3 regions of the Litoribrevibacter euphylliae genome follow, and region 1 is predicted to be linked to each of the others. Evidence: predicted binding sites of a transcription regulator. Region 1 holds the regulator's gene; each other region holds the start of a gene.
What was found. The regulator LexA, encoded in region 1, represses DNA repair genes until DNA is damaged. The targets are predictions, from matches to a motif close to TACTGTNTANNTANACAGTA.
Positions count from the first base shown of each region.

Region 1 (5,163 bases):
CTCTGAGTGTTCCAGAGGCATGTAGAAGAAAACTCGATGCTCAATGGGTAGGGCGAGATCAGTTTTCTCTGATAAACCGAGCTTGCACAACTTTAATGCACGATGATCTCCGGAAAAGGCTCTTTCGGTGCCGCGGTAAATATTCCGAGTAAATTGATCCAATAAGAGAATTAAGGCTAATCGGCCTTGCGCCGTATTTTTCCACGATTTCAGACCTCTTTTAAGTGCCTCTTCTACCAGATGACCAAATTGATGGCTTATCTCAAGGTCGACTTCACTCGATCCTGTCCACCATTTTTGCTTTTGCTCATCCTGTGCAAAACCTGAAGTATCTAAATCACCAAACCAATAGGAAATGATTGCGTTAATATCTTCCATGGGCACTCTAATTCTCTTTATTCTTTAAACAGACAGAACCTACTATTGCGTAATTGAGTAGAGTATAGCAAGTGAAAATGTGAGCGCTTACGATTCATGCTCGATGAGAGTATTGGTTTATTAGATTAAGAGATGATTTGATTAGCGGTTGATTCGTTATTTTCATTCTTTGGATTAGTATTTGTTGTAGAATGCGGGCAATTTAAGCTTAAAGGCCTTTCCGACAACGGAGGGCAATACATACGGGAAGGAAAGGGTTATGCACTTTGAAGTTGAGTTGGAAGTTTCTGAACTAGATTCTTTGAATGCGCTGGAATTTTTATGGGGCCATTTTGATCAACTTTCCAAATCAAAAATTAAAGATGCAATGAACAAGGGTGCTGTATTCCTTGAGCGTAAAGGAGAAAAAAGTTGTTTGCGTAAAGCGCAAACTGATCTCAAAATCGGTGATAAGGTTGAGGTGTATTACGATCAGGAATACCTAAACCGTAAACCGTTACCAGCAGAATTATTAACTGATCAACTGCAGTACAGTGTGTGGATGAAACCGGCGGGTATGCCAATCGAAGGTGAGTTGTTTGGTGATCATCTCTCTTTATTAAGAATCGCGGATCAAACCTTTGAATCTGAGCGCGATGCGTACTTAATGTATGAGTTGGCAGATGACTCAAAGGGCATTCTATTGTTGGTACATCACCGTCGTGCGGCGGCAGCCTTCACGGAGCTTCAGGAGAATCAAGGATTCAGTTTTAAGTATCGAGTGGAGGTGTCTGGTTGTATTGAAGGGAGTAATGAACTGGATATCAATGATGAAGACTACGCGCTGAAAGGTCGTTGTGAACTTGTGAAGTATGTGGAACACACTGATAGCACAATCCTTGATGTCTATTTATCGCAAGGTGATGCGAAAGATATCTGCTGTTATTTCCTAGAGATTGGCCATCCGGTGCTTGGTGATGAGTATATTTCAGGAAATACGGATCGTGATCGTATGCAGGTGGATTTAGTCGAGCTAGATTTTGAGTGTCCGATTTCTGGCGATCCGATGCATTATCGTGCTTATTAGTGGATAGCTTCCACGGGTTCAATTAGAAATAAAAAAGAGGATATTGAGTGAATTCAAATATCCTCTTTTTATTGTCGGCCGATGAGATTTCTTCAGAACCTACAGTGGTCGATCAAATAACTTACAAATCGCCATTACGAATTACGCCAACACCTAATCCTTCGATGTAAACCGCTTCTTCTGTGGTATCGATGATAATGTCTTCCAGATCTTCATTTTCTGGAATCAGGCGTACAATATTGCCTTTTTTGTCTAAGCGCTTCACGGTGACATCATCTCCGATGCGTGCCACGACAATTTGCCCGTTCCGAACATTCTGAGTTTTGTGAACGGCCAATAAATCTCCGTCCAGAATGCCTACGTTTTTCATACTTAGACCTTGAACTCTTAAGAGGTAATCCGCTGGTGGATTAAAGAATTCAGGTTGAACCGGGCAAATATGATCCACATGTTCTTCTGCTAATACTGGTGAACCTGCCGCCACACGTCCGATAACCGGTAAGCCTTGAGGTTGTTCTGGTTCATCATTGGATGCAGAGGCTTCATAACCGGGGATTCTTAATCCACGTGAAGTGCCCGGCATCATTTCAATGGCGCCCTTTTTGGCCAGGGCTTTTAGATGCTCTTCAGCTGCATTCGCTGAGCGGAAGCCCAGTGTCTTGGCAATTTCAGCACGCGTTGGTGGATAGCCTGTGTCGTCGATGTGATTCTTAATCACTTCTAGCACTTCTTGTTGGCGTTTAGTGAGCTTAATCATGAACTGACCTTTTATACAGTTTTGTATAGGTATACAGTATTTTTTGCGTATCGTAAATGGATTTGATAATGTTTTTGATAGGAGAGAGCAGATGCCTATATAGTTGACATATCAATCATTAATTCTCAAGATAGCCCAACCTAAGAACAATTAATAACTATTGGGGTTTCTCTTGTACAAGAATTTGTTTTCTTCGATCCGAACTCTATCCACCCGATCCTTCTCGTTTGTCCCTTTATTAGGCTCGCTTTCTTTGTTGCTTCCTCAGGTTGCTAGCTCTTATGAATTAACTAATGAGGTGACTACTCAGTGGCGGGGTTTTGCTCATGAAGGTGATGCTGATCAGCAACGATCGGATTTCGCGTTAGAGTATCAAGCAGAATTCTTTTATGAAGCAGATTCCGGTAGCGACTTTTTGATTGTTGAGCCTAAATTACGCGTTGATCAACATGACCCTGAAAGAAACTTAATTGATCTTAATAAGGCTTATTGGAATCACCTCGGCGAAGGTTGGGAGTTGCGTGCAGGTATCCACAAAGTCTTTTGGGGTGTTACCGAGTCAAGACATTTGGTGGATGTGATTAATCAGACTGATGCAGCCAGTTCCTTGGATCAGGAAGATAAGCTTGGTCAGCCGATGATCAATACTTCCATCGAATTCGAGTCAGGTATTTTGGACTTGTTCTTATTGGCAGGGCATAGAGAGAGGAACTTTCCAGGAGAAGACGGACGCTTCAGAACCTTTATTCCTATTGATAATGATGCTGCGCAATATGAGTCATCGAAAGAAGAGAAACGCATTGATTGGGCCGCGCGTTGGGTTCAGACCTTAGATGATACCGATGTTGGTGTTTACTTGTTTTCGGGAACAAGCAGGGAGCCTGTATTGGTGTTTAACAATAATTTGTTAGACCCTAAGCTAGAGCCCTATTATCCGGTGATTACTCAATTAGGGCTTGATGTTCAGCATGTCTATGAATCCTGGCTTTTTAAGTTAGAGGCTATTTACAGAAGTGGTTTTGACTATTCAGCTGACAGCGGTGTTGAATCCGACCACCATTATAAAGCTGTTGTGGCTGGATTTGAGTATACGCAAGTCGGCATTTTTGATTCGGCTATGGATCTTGGCTGGATTGGTGAGTATCTCTACGATAGCCGTGGTGAAGATGATCCAGTTGCAACCTTTGAGGACGATTGGTTTGTGGGATGGCGATTAGCGTTCAATGATGTGGATGATACCGAGTTGTTGGCGGGTCTTATCCTTGATCCCAGCAGTTCTGAAAACACGTTGGGCTTGGAGTATAGTCAACGTCTGAGTGATTCATTAGCTTTGGCTGTGGAAGGACGCACCTGGTTTGGTGGGGATAAAGCCCCGGATTCTTTGCAAGAAGCGTTAATGGAGCTTCAGACAGGTGATTCACGCGACAAAATGGCCTCTTTCATGAACGATGATTACGTTGAAGTAAACCTTACGTATTATTTCTAATTCTGAATCTATTTTCTCTGCTTACTGTTTTCTACTTAATAGACCATCGATCTGGGGCATTTTATTCGCTTTAGATCGGTGCGTAGAGAGTAAACGCAGTCTGGTAGAGATGCCGTTTGTCGACTATGTTTATACTCTAGGTTGTATATTCTAATCTTGATGTGATTTCTTATTCCCTTTCCTTGACATGTATTGTGTTCAAACGTATGTTTTAAACAGTTGTTTTTAACGGAGACGCAGTAATGGCCAACGGAAATACGGTCGATAAAATTCTTGATGCAGCGCAGGAGCTTTTTGCAGAACGAGGTTTTGCCGAAACTTCTTTGCGGATGATTACCAGTAAAGCAGGGGTGAACCTGGCCGCTGTTAATTATCACTTTGGATCTAAAGAAGCATTGATTCAGGCAACCTTTGCCCGCTTCTTAACCCCTTTCAGTCGAGAGTTTAAAGATCAACTCAATGCTTATATCCAACAAGTTGGAGAAGATAAAGTCGATATTGCACATATGATTGCGGTACTGGCTTCTTCAGCTCAAGTGGTTGCAGAGAGAAATGACCAAAGCGTTGCTGTGTTTATGCGTCTAATGGGCTTGGCTTATGCTCAAGCACAAGGACACTTACGTAACTATCTCAAAGAACATTATTCTGATGTGTTTAAGCCATTCATGAGAACCATGAAAATGGCATGCCCGGAAATGACGCCTATCGAATGGTTCTGGCGTATTCACTTTGTATTGGGTACTTTGGCGTTTACGATGTCGAGCGTGGATTCTTTGCAAGCCATGGCAGCAAATGATCTTTCAGTGGACAGTCAGTTCAAAGACATGATTTCATACTTGGCAAAATTTGTAAGTGCGGGCTTAATGGCTCCTGCTACTTAAAAAGTATCAAAATTGAAAGTGTGAACTGTGCCACCAAATTACATTCGGTAATATTTGTATTTCAAAGCTAATGTTCCGCTTGTGCTAACATAGTGTCCAGGCTATTGTTCCCTAAGCTGGTGTTTAGGGAACACAGACAACAAAAATAATAAAAATTTATCCGTATGTTTGAGAAGCTATGAACGGCTGCATGACTTCTCTGTACATTGCTCAAGTAAGGGTGGCGAATGGTTGGTAGCCCAGAAACTGTATTCAGTTTACATGAACTGCGTAAGACGATTTCCCAATTACCTCTGATTGAATCCAAAATTAAACCGGTACCGCTAGAGTCTTATCATCTTCAACGATCTCAGGTTGAAAACCCGTTTAATAAGCCTCACACAACATTGGCATTAGTGACAGCGCCGGCTGGCACTGGAAAATCCATCTTGCTAAGCCAGTGGTACCATGAGTTGGTTGCTAAAGATGAGAAAGTTTGTTGGTTAAGCTTATCTCGTGATGATAATGATCCGGTTCGTTTTTTCTCTTACGTTATTGAGTCGCTTCAAAAGAATGAACCTTATGTATGGCCCGACCTGGATGCATCTTATCGTCG
Region 1 is NZ_JBHRSZ010000001.1:284,955-290,117, forward strand. Features, by position in the region: gene ACFOEK_RS01165 (DUF924 family protein) at 1-378, opposite strand, end outside; gene ACFOEK_RS01170 (hypothetical protein) at 638-1,444, shown strand; gene lexA (transcriptional repressor LexA) at 1,566-2,201, opposite strand; gene ACFOEK_RS01180 (hypothetical protein) at 2,374-3,687, shown strand; gene ACFOEK_RS01185 (TetR/AcrR family transcriptional regulator) at 3,930-4,568, shown strand; gene ACFOEK_RS01190 (LuxR C-terminal-related transcriptional regulator) at 4,796-5,163, shown strand, end outside.

Region 2 (5,163 bases), on a different contig from region 1:
CCGTCGTTGCAGTAATTTACACAGCCATCTTCATGAGCTTCTATCCTGCTCCTGAGGCGGCAAAAGCGGATCTCATGGCAGGGTTATCCTTCCTTTGGACTCCGGAAGTCATCTTAGGTGTGCAGTTAATCTGGCTTGTATCCTTCTTCTACACAGGAACAAGCACAGTAACCAGCTCAAACCTTCGCTTCCAATTACATAAAGATCGGATTTAGTCCAAACATTATTTATATCCAAACAATGTGGACATAAAAAAGGCTACCCTGTCGGTAGCCTTTCGTGATTTCTAGAGATTGTAACTCCATTATTCTGGAGCATCACCATTCATTTCAAACAACATTTTTTCTTTGGCTTTGTTGTATGCTGTATAGGATGAAATCAAATGACAGATCCATCCTAAAAAGCCGCCTGAACCAATCCAAAACCCTGGAGTAATGATCAGCCAAAATATTGCCCGCCAAAAATGGCCGTTATAAATCTGACCAACACCAGGAAGAATCAAACTCAATACCGCTGCTATGCCTGGATTCGACAAAGTTTCACTCCATATTGTTTAAAACAAACGACCAGAAACCACAGATGTAATCACTTAGTGACTGCAGCCAGGTCCATGAACATGACCATGCTCAAGCTCATCTGCCGTTGCATCACGAACGTCTTTAACTGTCACTTCAAACACCAAATCTTTACCCGCTAGCGGATGATTACCATCAACAGTCACCATGTCGCCTTCAACACCAGTTACGATGATTTGAATAGGATGGCCGTCTGGAGATTCAGCGTGGAATGCCATACCAGGCTCAACTTTATCCACACCTTCGAACGCCGCCATAGGCACTTCTTGAACCATCTGATCGTGATACTCGCCATACGCTTCCGCAGCAACAACTTCCACCTTAACGAAATCACCAGCACTCTTGCCTTCTAGTGCGCTTTCCAAACCAGGAATAATGTTATTTGCACCATGCAAATACACTAACGGCTCAGCGCCTTCAGACGAATCTAATACCTGTCCGTTAGTATCAGATACTTTAAAATCCATGGTTACTACTTTTTGATTAGAAATAGACATATTTTTTCCCAGTTAGGAGAAAACCGTTTTGCAACGATAAATGAGTTTTTTCAACATGAACCCAGCCACGAAGAAAGCTTAAGTTCAGTATGTGATGATGGTTTCCTGAATTTCAAGGGCAGCAACCAAATTTCTTACTGATCGGTTCATAATTCTATGAAATCAAAAAACCTCCGACGAAAAAACAAATCGCCGAAGGTTAAGGGTAACAGTGAATGAGTAAAATTAAGCAGCTTGCGTGGCTAACTGCACTTTGACAAAGTTATTGAGTTCAGTGAAACCACCGATGTGATCTTGGCCATGGAACACTTGAGGCACAGTCAGAACAGGTTTACCGACTGTCTTCTCAAGATCGGCTTTTGAAATACCTTCTTTTTGAATATCCACATAGACGTAGTTCAATCCTTTTATCTCGCACAATTCCTTAGCTCGTTTACAAAAACCACATCCTTCACGACCAAAAATAGTTATACGTTGCATTAGGTTGACTCCCCATCAGTTGATTCGATAGGAGCAGTATTGCCTGCCGCCAAAAATTAATACAATCAATTAAAATAAAACACTCAATAGATTTTAACTAAAATAAGCACATTTGAGGGTGCGCACCTTGTGCCGCTTTAAATAATGAAAGGTTTAATTTCTCGTTTGCCACCATTTTTAATCCCAAACGATTACATGCAACAGAAAAGCGAGTCGATATCATCTCGGCAAACACCCCCTCTCCGGTCATGCGGTTTTTATAATTCGAGTCGTACAGCTTGCCACCGCGACACTGACTGATCAGGCTCAACACATGTTTTGCTCTCTGAGGGTAATGAATCTCTAACCATTCGCTGAATAAGTCCTTCACCTCATGTGGAAGCCTTAAAAGAATGTAAGTTGCAGAAGAAGCTCCCGCATCTTTTGATGCTTTTAGAATTGCTTCGAGTTCCTTGTCATTAATGGAGGGAATCACAGGTGCGACGATCACACCTGTCGGCACACCAGCGGTCGCTAGTTTATGAATTGTCGCTAATCTTGCAGACCCCGAAGCCGTTCTCGGCTCTAAAATACGCTTCAGCTCGTTATCTAACGTCGTCACTGAAACCCTTACCGAGCACAGGCCTTTCTGAGCAAGCGCTTCCAAGAGATCCAAATCACGCTCAATCAAATGACTCTTGGTGATTAAACTAACGGGCTGACCTTTTTCCAGACAAACGTCTAATAACTTTCGAGTCAGCTGATAACGACTCTCGACTGGTTGATAGGGGTCGGTGTTCGCACCAATCAAAATAGGTTTAGGCTTGTAAGCAGGTTTACTGATCTCTTGTCTCAAACACTCATCAGCGTTCGTCTTTGCAATGATCTTGGTTTCAAAATCCAAGCCGGGTGACAAATCATGATAAGCATGGCTTGGCCGGGCATAGCAATACACACAGCCATGTTCACAACCCGCATAGGGATTAACCGATTGTTCATGCGGAACATCGGGAGATTGATTTCTGGCAATAACTGTCCTGGCAGTTTGCTCGATAATCTCAGTACTTATTAGTTTTATTTTATAATTTGCCTCATCATAAGCTTCACTTTCATTGGATAAGTGTTCCTCTACGGAGTGAAGTGAATGAAAACGATTTGATGGATTAGAAGAAGCTCCACGGCCTTTTAACGCTTGTGTTTGCATAACAGTTCAACCTTAAATACTGTATATTTTTACAGTACAACTAAAATACAGTCTTTGCAAATGAAAAGCGATGTTTGCCAATTGCACTATAGTAAGTAGAGCATCAGTAAATAGAGCATGAGCGAGTAGTACACAGAGTAATTACAGGCCATCACACTAAGGGATCATTGATGACCACAACAGCAAACGACCAATACCTAGGACATGTAACTGATTTAGGTGAAACAGACGTCGTCACCGCCAGTGAAGATATTGTAAGTGCCAAGGGCGTACTGCTTCTGCCTAAAGGCGCAACGATCAATAAGAATCTATTGGCCCGTTTACAACAACATTCAATAAATAAAGAAGTTGATCAGGTCATTAGTATTCAAGATACGCTTGATGCATCTTCACTAATGGAATTCTGGCAGGAATACCTAAAAGAAAATCCCCAATACAAAGCATCACTCGATTTGTTACACGATAGAGACATGCCTATTCGTGGTTTTGCACGCTTGCGACTGAATACCAGCATGCGCAACAAAGTAACTGTGTGCAAAAAACAAAAACCCGATCTATTTGAGCATTCGATGCTCGTCACTTATACCGCGCTTTGCGTTGCCGATATGATGCAGATCCCCCGAATGGAAGCCGACGATCTCGCCACCGCAGCTATCTTCCATGATCTAGGCATGCTCCATCTCAGTGAAGAGCTGGAAGACCGAGGCAACATTTTTACACCCGAACAAGAACGTCATATTGCATCACATCCCATCATCATGCATCGCATACTCGATCAATTTCCAGAGTACCAGGATTCCATCGCTAAAATTGTATTGGAACACCATGAGCGGCTGGATGGCAGTGGCTACCCAATGGCTAAGTCCGAGTATTATTTATCCATACCTAGCCAAATTCTGGCGACCGTTGAGTGTGGCGTCAGTATTTACCATCGACATGGTTACCACTACACAGTGACCGTGCTGAAAACCCATATGGGAGAACAGTTGAACGACGAAGCGTCCAAGTGCCTGATCAAGATTCTGGAAAGCTGGGCTAAGGCCTCTTCTGATTTCGACCTCCCCAGAGACGCCAATGACGTTAAAAAGGTCTATGATAAACTCATTACCGCCGTTACCAGTGGCGAAAAAGTGATGGAACAGGTTACCAATCCTTTTTTGAGCACCAATGCCGCTCAACACTTGAAACGTCGTCTATTGTCGATTGATCTCGCTATGTCCAATGCAGGTCTCGACAAGTTCCGAGGGTCCAGTACGATGGAAATGGCCACAGAAGATGACGATCTAATTATGGAAGTAGGTGCTCTGGTTCAAGACGGTATTTTTCAGGTAATCGACAGCATTCGTATTTTTCGACGTCAATTGCATCCTGACAGCAAAATCCCACCAGAACTGAACCAATGGTTGAAGTCCACAGAAGAGGCTTTAAAAGACTATTTCTTAGGTGATGGTTTGTAATAGCATTCACACGAATCAGTGGTAACGTTTTCACTTATTTAAAGTTAGATTGGGTCATAAGTTTTTGGTCAACAGTAAAATTTAGCCAGATGTAGCCCTGCCCTCAGAGTTAGACTTCTAAGAACAGAGTGTGTGAAGGAATAAGCATTAAAGGAACAGAATGGATACTAATAAAAACCCTCTGTGGCATAACTTTTTTAAGAAAACCACTCAGCTCGATGAACGTATTGCAGACCTTTGGCTTAAAACACCGTTATTCCACAAGATTTCTCGCAAGCACTGCCGAGCATTGGTACCAGACATGCATCTTCGTACCTACCAAGATGGTGAAGTCATCTTTCATCAAGGTGAAACAGGGATAGGCGCAGCACTGATACTGTCTGGCAATGTCAACATTACCTCTCATCATAAAAATCTGGCTCGACTTGAAGCAGGGGATTTCTTTGGTGAAGTGGCACTGGTGGTCGATGAACCAAGAACCGCAAATGCATTGGCAGTGGGGCCGACTGAACTCATTTTCTTTTTACGGCAAAACCTGGACGAGCTGACCGACAGATACCCGATTGATGGCGCACGATTGATGCGGAACCTCGCTGGGATTCTAGCTACTCGACTGAGACTCAGTAACCAAGCCATAAGCCAAACAGTAGAGCCCTCACCTGCAGTAACGCAAAATCCAAGCGCCTCAGCTATCCTTCCCGAAAACAGCGAATTGAAGGAATAAGCCATGCCAAGCTGGTTGTTACGCCCTTCATTCTTGTCTTGCCTGATTTTTTGCATCATTTGCATTTTATTGATCAGCATTGCCTGGTTATTTAAACCCGTTATTTTTGCGCTGCTGGTCTCTTTCACGCTCTATGCATTACTGGAACCCGTCAACAACCAGATGACCGGGCGCGGGCTAAGTCCGGCCAGTTCTGCCTCCATGATTTTGTGTGTACTGGTATGCATCAGTGCAGGATTAACCTTTA
Region 2 is NZ_JBHRSZ010000004.1:48,518-53,680, reverse strand. Features, by position in the region: gene ACFOEK_RS07795 (prolipoprotein diacylglyceryl transferase family protein) at 1-215, shown strand, start outside; gene ACFOEK_RS07790 (DUF5683 domain-containing protein) at 305-535, opposite strand; gene ACFOEK_RS07785 (FKBP-type peptidyl-prolyl cis-trans isomerase) at 590-1,072, opposite strand; gene ACFOEK_RS07780 (GrxA family glutaredoxin) at 1,298-1,552, opposite strand; gene ACFOEK_RS07775 (PA0069 family radical SAM protein) at 1,650-2,735, opposite strand; gene ACFOEK_RS07770 (HD-GYP domain-containing protein) at 2,906-4,192, shown strand; gene ACFOEK_RS07765 (Crp/Fnr family transcriptional regulator) at 4,353-4,916, shown strand; gene ACFOEK_RS07760 (AI-2E family transporter) at 4,920-5,163, shown strand, end outside.
Region 2: a site for LexA is predicted at 2,753-2,772, ahead of ACFOEK_RS07775 (PA0069 family radical SAM protein). Genes of this name have one in related genera too.

Region 3 (5,163 bases), on a different contig from region 1:
CCACATCGGTTGCCAGCATTTCTTCTGCAATGCTGTTTTCCAGAGAACGGTGTGGTTTATGGGCAGCGAAAGATGCTGGAGTCGCGTGAGTCAGACGGGTGTCAGAAACCAGACCTGTTGCTTTGCCATGTTTCTTTGCAAGTTCCAGTACGGTTTCTGCCGGGTTACCTTTTGCGTCCAGAGCAACGGACTCAGAAGGTGACGGTACGCCCGTCGCTAGCTGAGAGGCTGAACTCGCAGAATCCACAACAATGTTGTAGGCAGGGTTATGTTGAGACAGCCCTACGAAGCCTGCATCCATCATTTTGCTCATGCCGGTCGGTTGACCTTTGTAGATAGAGTTCGGTGCATTGGTTGCGTACTCTTGCAACAAACCTACCTGCTGAGGGCCCATGCCGTCACCGATCATCATGATCACGTTTTTAACTTTGGCGGGTGCAACTGACTCAGCATTGTCAGTGGTTTGGCAGCCCGTCATCAGTGCTGTGGTAGTCAGCGCGGCACCAGAAACCAGTGCAGCAATTGTTTTTTTATTAAATAGTGTTTTCATCGTTCTTCCGTTTTTATACGAGTGATCGAGAAGTGTGAGTTAAGAATCCTTTCGCTATTGCGCACAGGAAATATTGCAAATGAGTGACTAAAAAACACTATTTTGGTGACACTTTCATTACATATAGGCTTTTAATTGAACGATTGTTCAATAAGTGACTGCTCTAGGGGCGAATCTGATACACAAGGGAGGTTCGAATGTTTGAGTGGCGTCGATTTACTTATTGATTTATAAAAGCTTTTTTCTCTTTTGATAGTGCGATTGTTTAATCGTTTTTCAATTAGTTTTCTGTTAACTGCTTTGCATGACTGACGGTTTTTTATTGGAGGTGCGGCGGCGTGTGGTGGCTGGTTTTTTACTGCGCGTGCTGTTTTTACTGTAGGGGCGTTTTCCTGTTTTCTGGATCGGGCTCATGCCCGTAATCGTGGTGGCTTTTGCCTGACTAATCAATTCATGCAGATTCGCTTCCAGAGGCTGCATAAAGGCTTGGTAATTTAGCTCACGCTCGCTGATACGACTGAGCTGTGACTCCCAGTCGGCGGTCATGTCGGGAGTGGATGCTTGCTCCGGTAAGGCGTTGATCAGCGATTTCCCGGTTTGTGTCGCTCGAATCTGTTTGCCTTGGCGAACCAAAAACTGGCGTTTAAACAGTAGTTCAATGATGGAGGCCCGGGTTGCTTCGGTTCCCAGCCCGTCGGTTTCTCGCAAGACTTTACGAATCTCTGGATCTTTGACGTAACGACTGATACCGGTCATTGCACTCAACAAGGTGGCGTCGGTAAACGGCTGAGGTGGTTGAGTCTGTTTCTCCAACAATTCAGCTTGATGCGATTGCAGGACTTGGCCTTGCGTTAGCTTCGGTAAGGGCGATTTGTGCTCGGTTTGACCTTCAACTGTTTTACTGGAAGATGCTTTGTTTTGAGAGAGAAATAACGCTTTCCAACCCAGATCAATGTCTTCCTTGCTTTGGGCAATAAATTTACCTTTTTGAATCTCTATTTCTGCTTTGCGTTCTTGATAACGGTACGCAGGGTAGAAGAGCGCCAAATATTGACGGGCAATCAGCCCGTAAACTTGCTGTTCTGCTCTTGATAATTTGTCCAGCGAGGTGCGCTTTGCGGTAGGAATGATGGCGTGGTGTGCTTCGACTTTCTTATCGTTCCACGCTTTGGTTTTAATTTTTGGATCGGCTTTGTTAATGGCGTCCTGTTGATCGCTTTGATTACTGGATAATGCGTTCAGCACTTGCGCTGCTTGTGCGTGATGTTCTTCCGGCAGATAACGATTGTCGGAACGCGGGTAAGTAATCAGCTTGTGTTGTTCATACAAGGATTGACAGGCATCGAGGGTTTGCTGAGCCGAGAGGTTAAACCGCTTGGAGGCATCGATCTGCAATGCGGAAAGATTGTAGGGCAGCGGCTGTGCTTGTTGCTTGTCTTTACTCTGATAGCTGGTGACACTTGCTGGCTGATGACTGATGCGTTTCACAACGTTTTCTGCCAGTGCCTTGGACAGCACACGGCCTTCGTCATCCATATAGGGTTGGCAGGCTTCACTGGGCTGCCATTTAGCGGTAAAGGCTTGGTTTTGTTCCGTAGTTAAGTGAGCCATCACTTCATAGAAGGGTTTGGAAACGAAGTTGTCGATTTCTTCATCTCGTCGTACCACCAGACCCAGTACCGGAGTTTGTACACGTCCTACCGATAGCACAGAGTTGTAACCGGACTTCCGGCCTTGCAGTGTATAGGCGCGAGTCATGTTAATGCCGTACAACCAATCGGCGCGGGAACGGGCCAATGCGGAGACGGATAACGGCACAAAGTTGGTATTTGGCTGTAGTTTTTGTAACGCCTGTCGTACCGCTGAAAGGTTTAAGTCGTTGATCAGCAATCGTTGTGTATTGGCCCGTTTGGTTTTTGGGACGTTCAAATAGCTGAGTACTTCGTCTACCAATAATTGACCTTCACGATCCGGGTCACCGGCATGGACGAGTTGGGTGGACTCCTTAACCAATTTCTTCAACACCGATAGTTGCTTACGGGTTTTAGGCTTGGGTTGCAGTTGCCATTGATCTGGCAGGATCGGAAGATGCTCCATTTTCCATTGTTTGAAGCTGGCGTGATAAGCATCCGGCTCTGCTTGTTCTAACAAATGACCGATACACCAGGACACCACATCGCCATTGGCTGCCGTGATAAAACCGTCGTTTTTCTTGAGAGGTTTGGGCAAAGCGTCGGCAATGGCGCGCCCGAGACTGGGCTTTTCGGCTATGTAAAGGATCATTTAGGGACTTTTCTGTATAAATAAACAGTATAACTATACCCGTCTCTTTCATACAGAGTCAAAATACTAAGCTATGCTTACGTCGAAATGGGCGCTTTTCGCACATGGATTTGTAAATTGAAAAGAGGAAGTACTATGAAATCAATGGTGTCTGCATGCTTAGCATTAATGCTTTCATCTGGGGCTGCTTTGGCAGAACAAACAGTAACATTCACGTATGAAAACGTGGATTCTTACCCATGGAGTATGAAGGATGGTTCCGGGGTTAATTTTATTCTGCTTGAAATGACGGATGAAGCACTTCCTGAGGTGGCTTTCAAATATATTCAGGCACCTTGGCAGCGTTGCCTTCACAATATTGAGAATGGCATTACGGAAGGTTGCTTTGCGGCCAGTTTTAAAGAGAAGCGACTACAGCATGGATTATATCCAGCTACCCATTCCGGTGGTGATGTAGATCCAGGCATGCGTTTGCATTCATCAAGCTATTCTTTGTACGTGAAAAAAGACTCTAACGTTAACGTCACAGGTAAAATGACCATTTCAGGATTGACTGGCAAAGTGGCGGCACCGGCAGGTTACTCCATCGGTGATGATCTTGCCAAAGCAGGCTATCAAGTGGATGCAAAGTCTTCCAAAACCCTAAACAACTTCCAGAAGCTGTTGTCCGGGCGAGTAGATGCGGTTGCAGCATTGACCTTAAATGGCGATAACATTCTTGCCAGTGATTCTAAATTCAGCGGCCAGCTGAAGGCCATTGAAACCCCGTTGGTCGACAAACCTTATTATTTGATGCTGTCTAAGCAGTTTGTTAATTCCAATAAGGCACTTGCTGAAAAGATTTGGATGAAAGCGGCCGAAATCCGTGAAACCAAAGCCTTTAAAGACAAAGCTGGTGAGTTCCTAGCTAAGTAATCCCCCCTTCTTACTGCGGGCATATTTTGCCCGCAGCATCTCCGTTCGATGGTTAATGTATTTCGCGGTTACTCTGTTTTTGGTATCCAAAGAAAGTCATAGCGATTCACTCGTACTTATTGTAAGCTGCACGCCCCTCCTGAAGCTGGCTAAATTTTATCCAGATCCTACGGTCATTTTTAACAGTTGCGACAATTAAACGAGAAGCTATGAGTTTTACTGACTTGGGTTTATTACCTGAAATCCTAAGAGCCATTTCCGATCAAGGTTATGAAACACCATCGCCGATTCAAGCGCAGGCCATTCCGCATGTGTTGGACGGGCGAGATGTGATGGCTGCGGCTCAAACCGGTACCGGTAAAACCGCCAGCTTTACTCTGCCGCTGTTAAACAAGTTGGTATTAGAAAAGCCCGTGGCAGTAACTACAGGAAAGGGTGGGGTCAAAGGAAAGGGCGCAAATCAGATACGTTCTTTGGTGTTGACACCAACGCGTGAATTGGCGGCGCAAGTGGCTGAAAACGTCGAGGCCTACAGCAAGTATTTAAATATTAAATCTGCTGTCGTGTTTGGTGGTGTGAAGATTAACCCACAAATGATGAAGCTGCGTGGCGGTGCCGATATTTTGATTGCCACGCCAGGCCGCTTGTTGGATTTGTATCAGCAAAACGCGCTTAAGTTTGATCATCTTACTACGCTGGTGTTGGACGAAGCCGATCGAATGCTGGATATGGGCTTTCAGCGCGACATTAATAAGATTCTTGCGTTGCTTCCGAAGCATCGTCAGACCTTACTCTTTTCTGCAACCTTTTCTGAAGAGATTCGAGGCTTGGCGAAGGGGATTGTGCATGATCCGATGGAAGTGTCTGTTGCGCCACCGAACACCACTGCTAAAACCGTGGATCAATGGATCAGCGCTGTGGATAAAAGCCAAAAAACAGCGGCACTGATTCAGCTCATCAAAGAAAACAACTGGCAACAGGTGTTGGTATTTACTCGTACTAAGCACGGCGCGAACCGTTTGACCGATAAACTGAGCAAAGCTGGAATCACCGCAGCGGCGATTCATGGTAATAAGAGCCAAGGGGCTCGAACCAAGGCGTTGGCAAATTTCAAAACCAATGAAATTTCCATCTTGGTGGCCACTGACATTGCCGCTCGTGGAATCGACATTTCGCAGTTGCCTCACGTAGTGAATTTTGAATTGCCAAACACCGCTGAGGATTACGTTCATCGTATCGGAAGAACTGGGCGTGCCGGTGCAGAAGGTGAAGCAGTTTCGTTGGTTTCTGCGGATGAATTCCAACAACTGAAAGACATCGAACGATTGATTCAGACAGTGCTTCCTCGCAAAGACATTAAAGGTTTCAAAGCCAGTAATCAGTTACCTGAATCGAAACTGGATACGCGTCCTATC
Region 3 is NZ_JBHRSZ010000007.1:588,358-593,520, forward strand. Features, by position in the region: gene ACFOEK_RS17785 (alkaline phosphatase) at 1-550, opposite strand, end outside; gene ACFOEK_RS17790 (DNA topoisomerase III) at 842-2,833, opposite strand; gene ACFOEK_RS17795 (substrate-binding periplasmic protein) at 2,969-3,748, shown strand; gene ACFOEK_RS17800 (DEAD/DEAH box helicase) at 3,958-5,163, shown strand, end outside.
Region 3: a site for LexA is predicted at 2,844-2,863, ahead of ACFOEK_RS17790 (DNA topoisomerase III). Genes of this name have one in related genera too.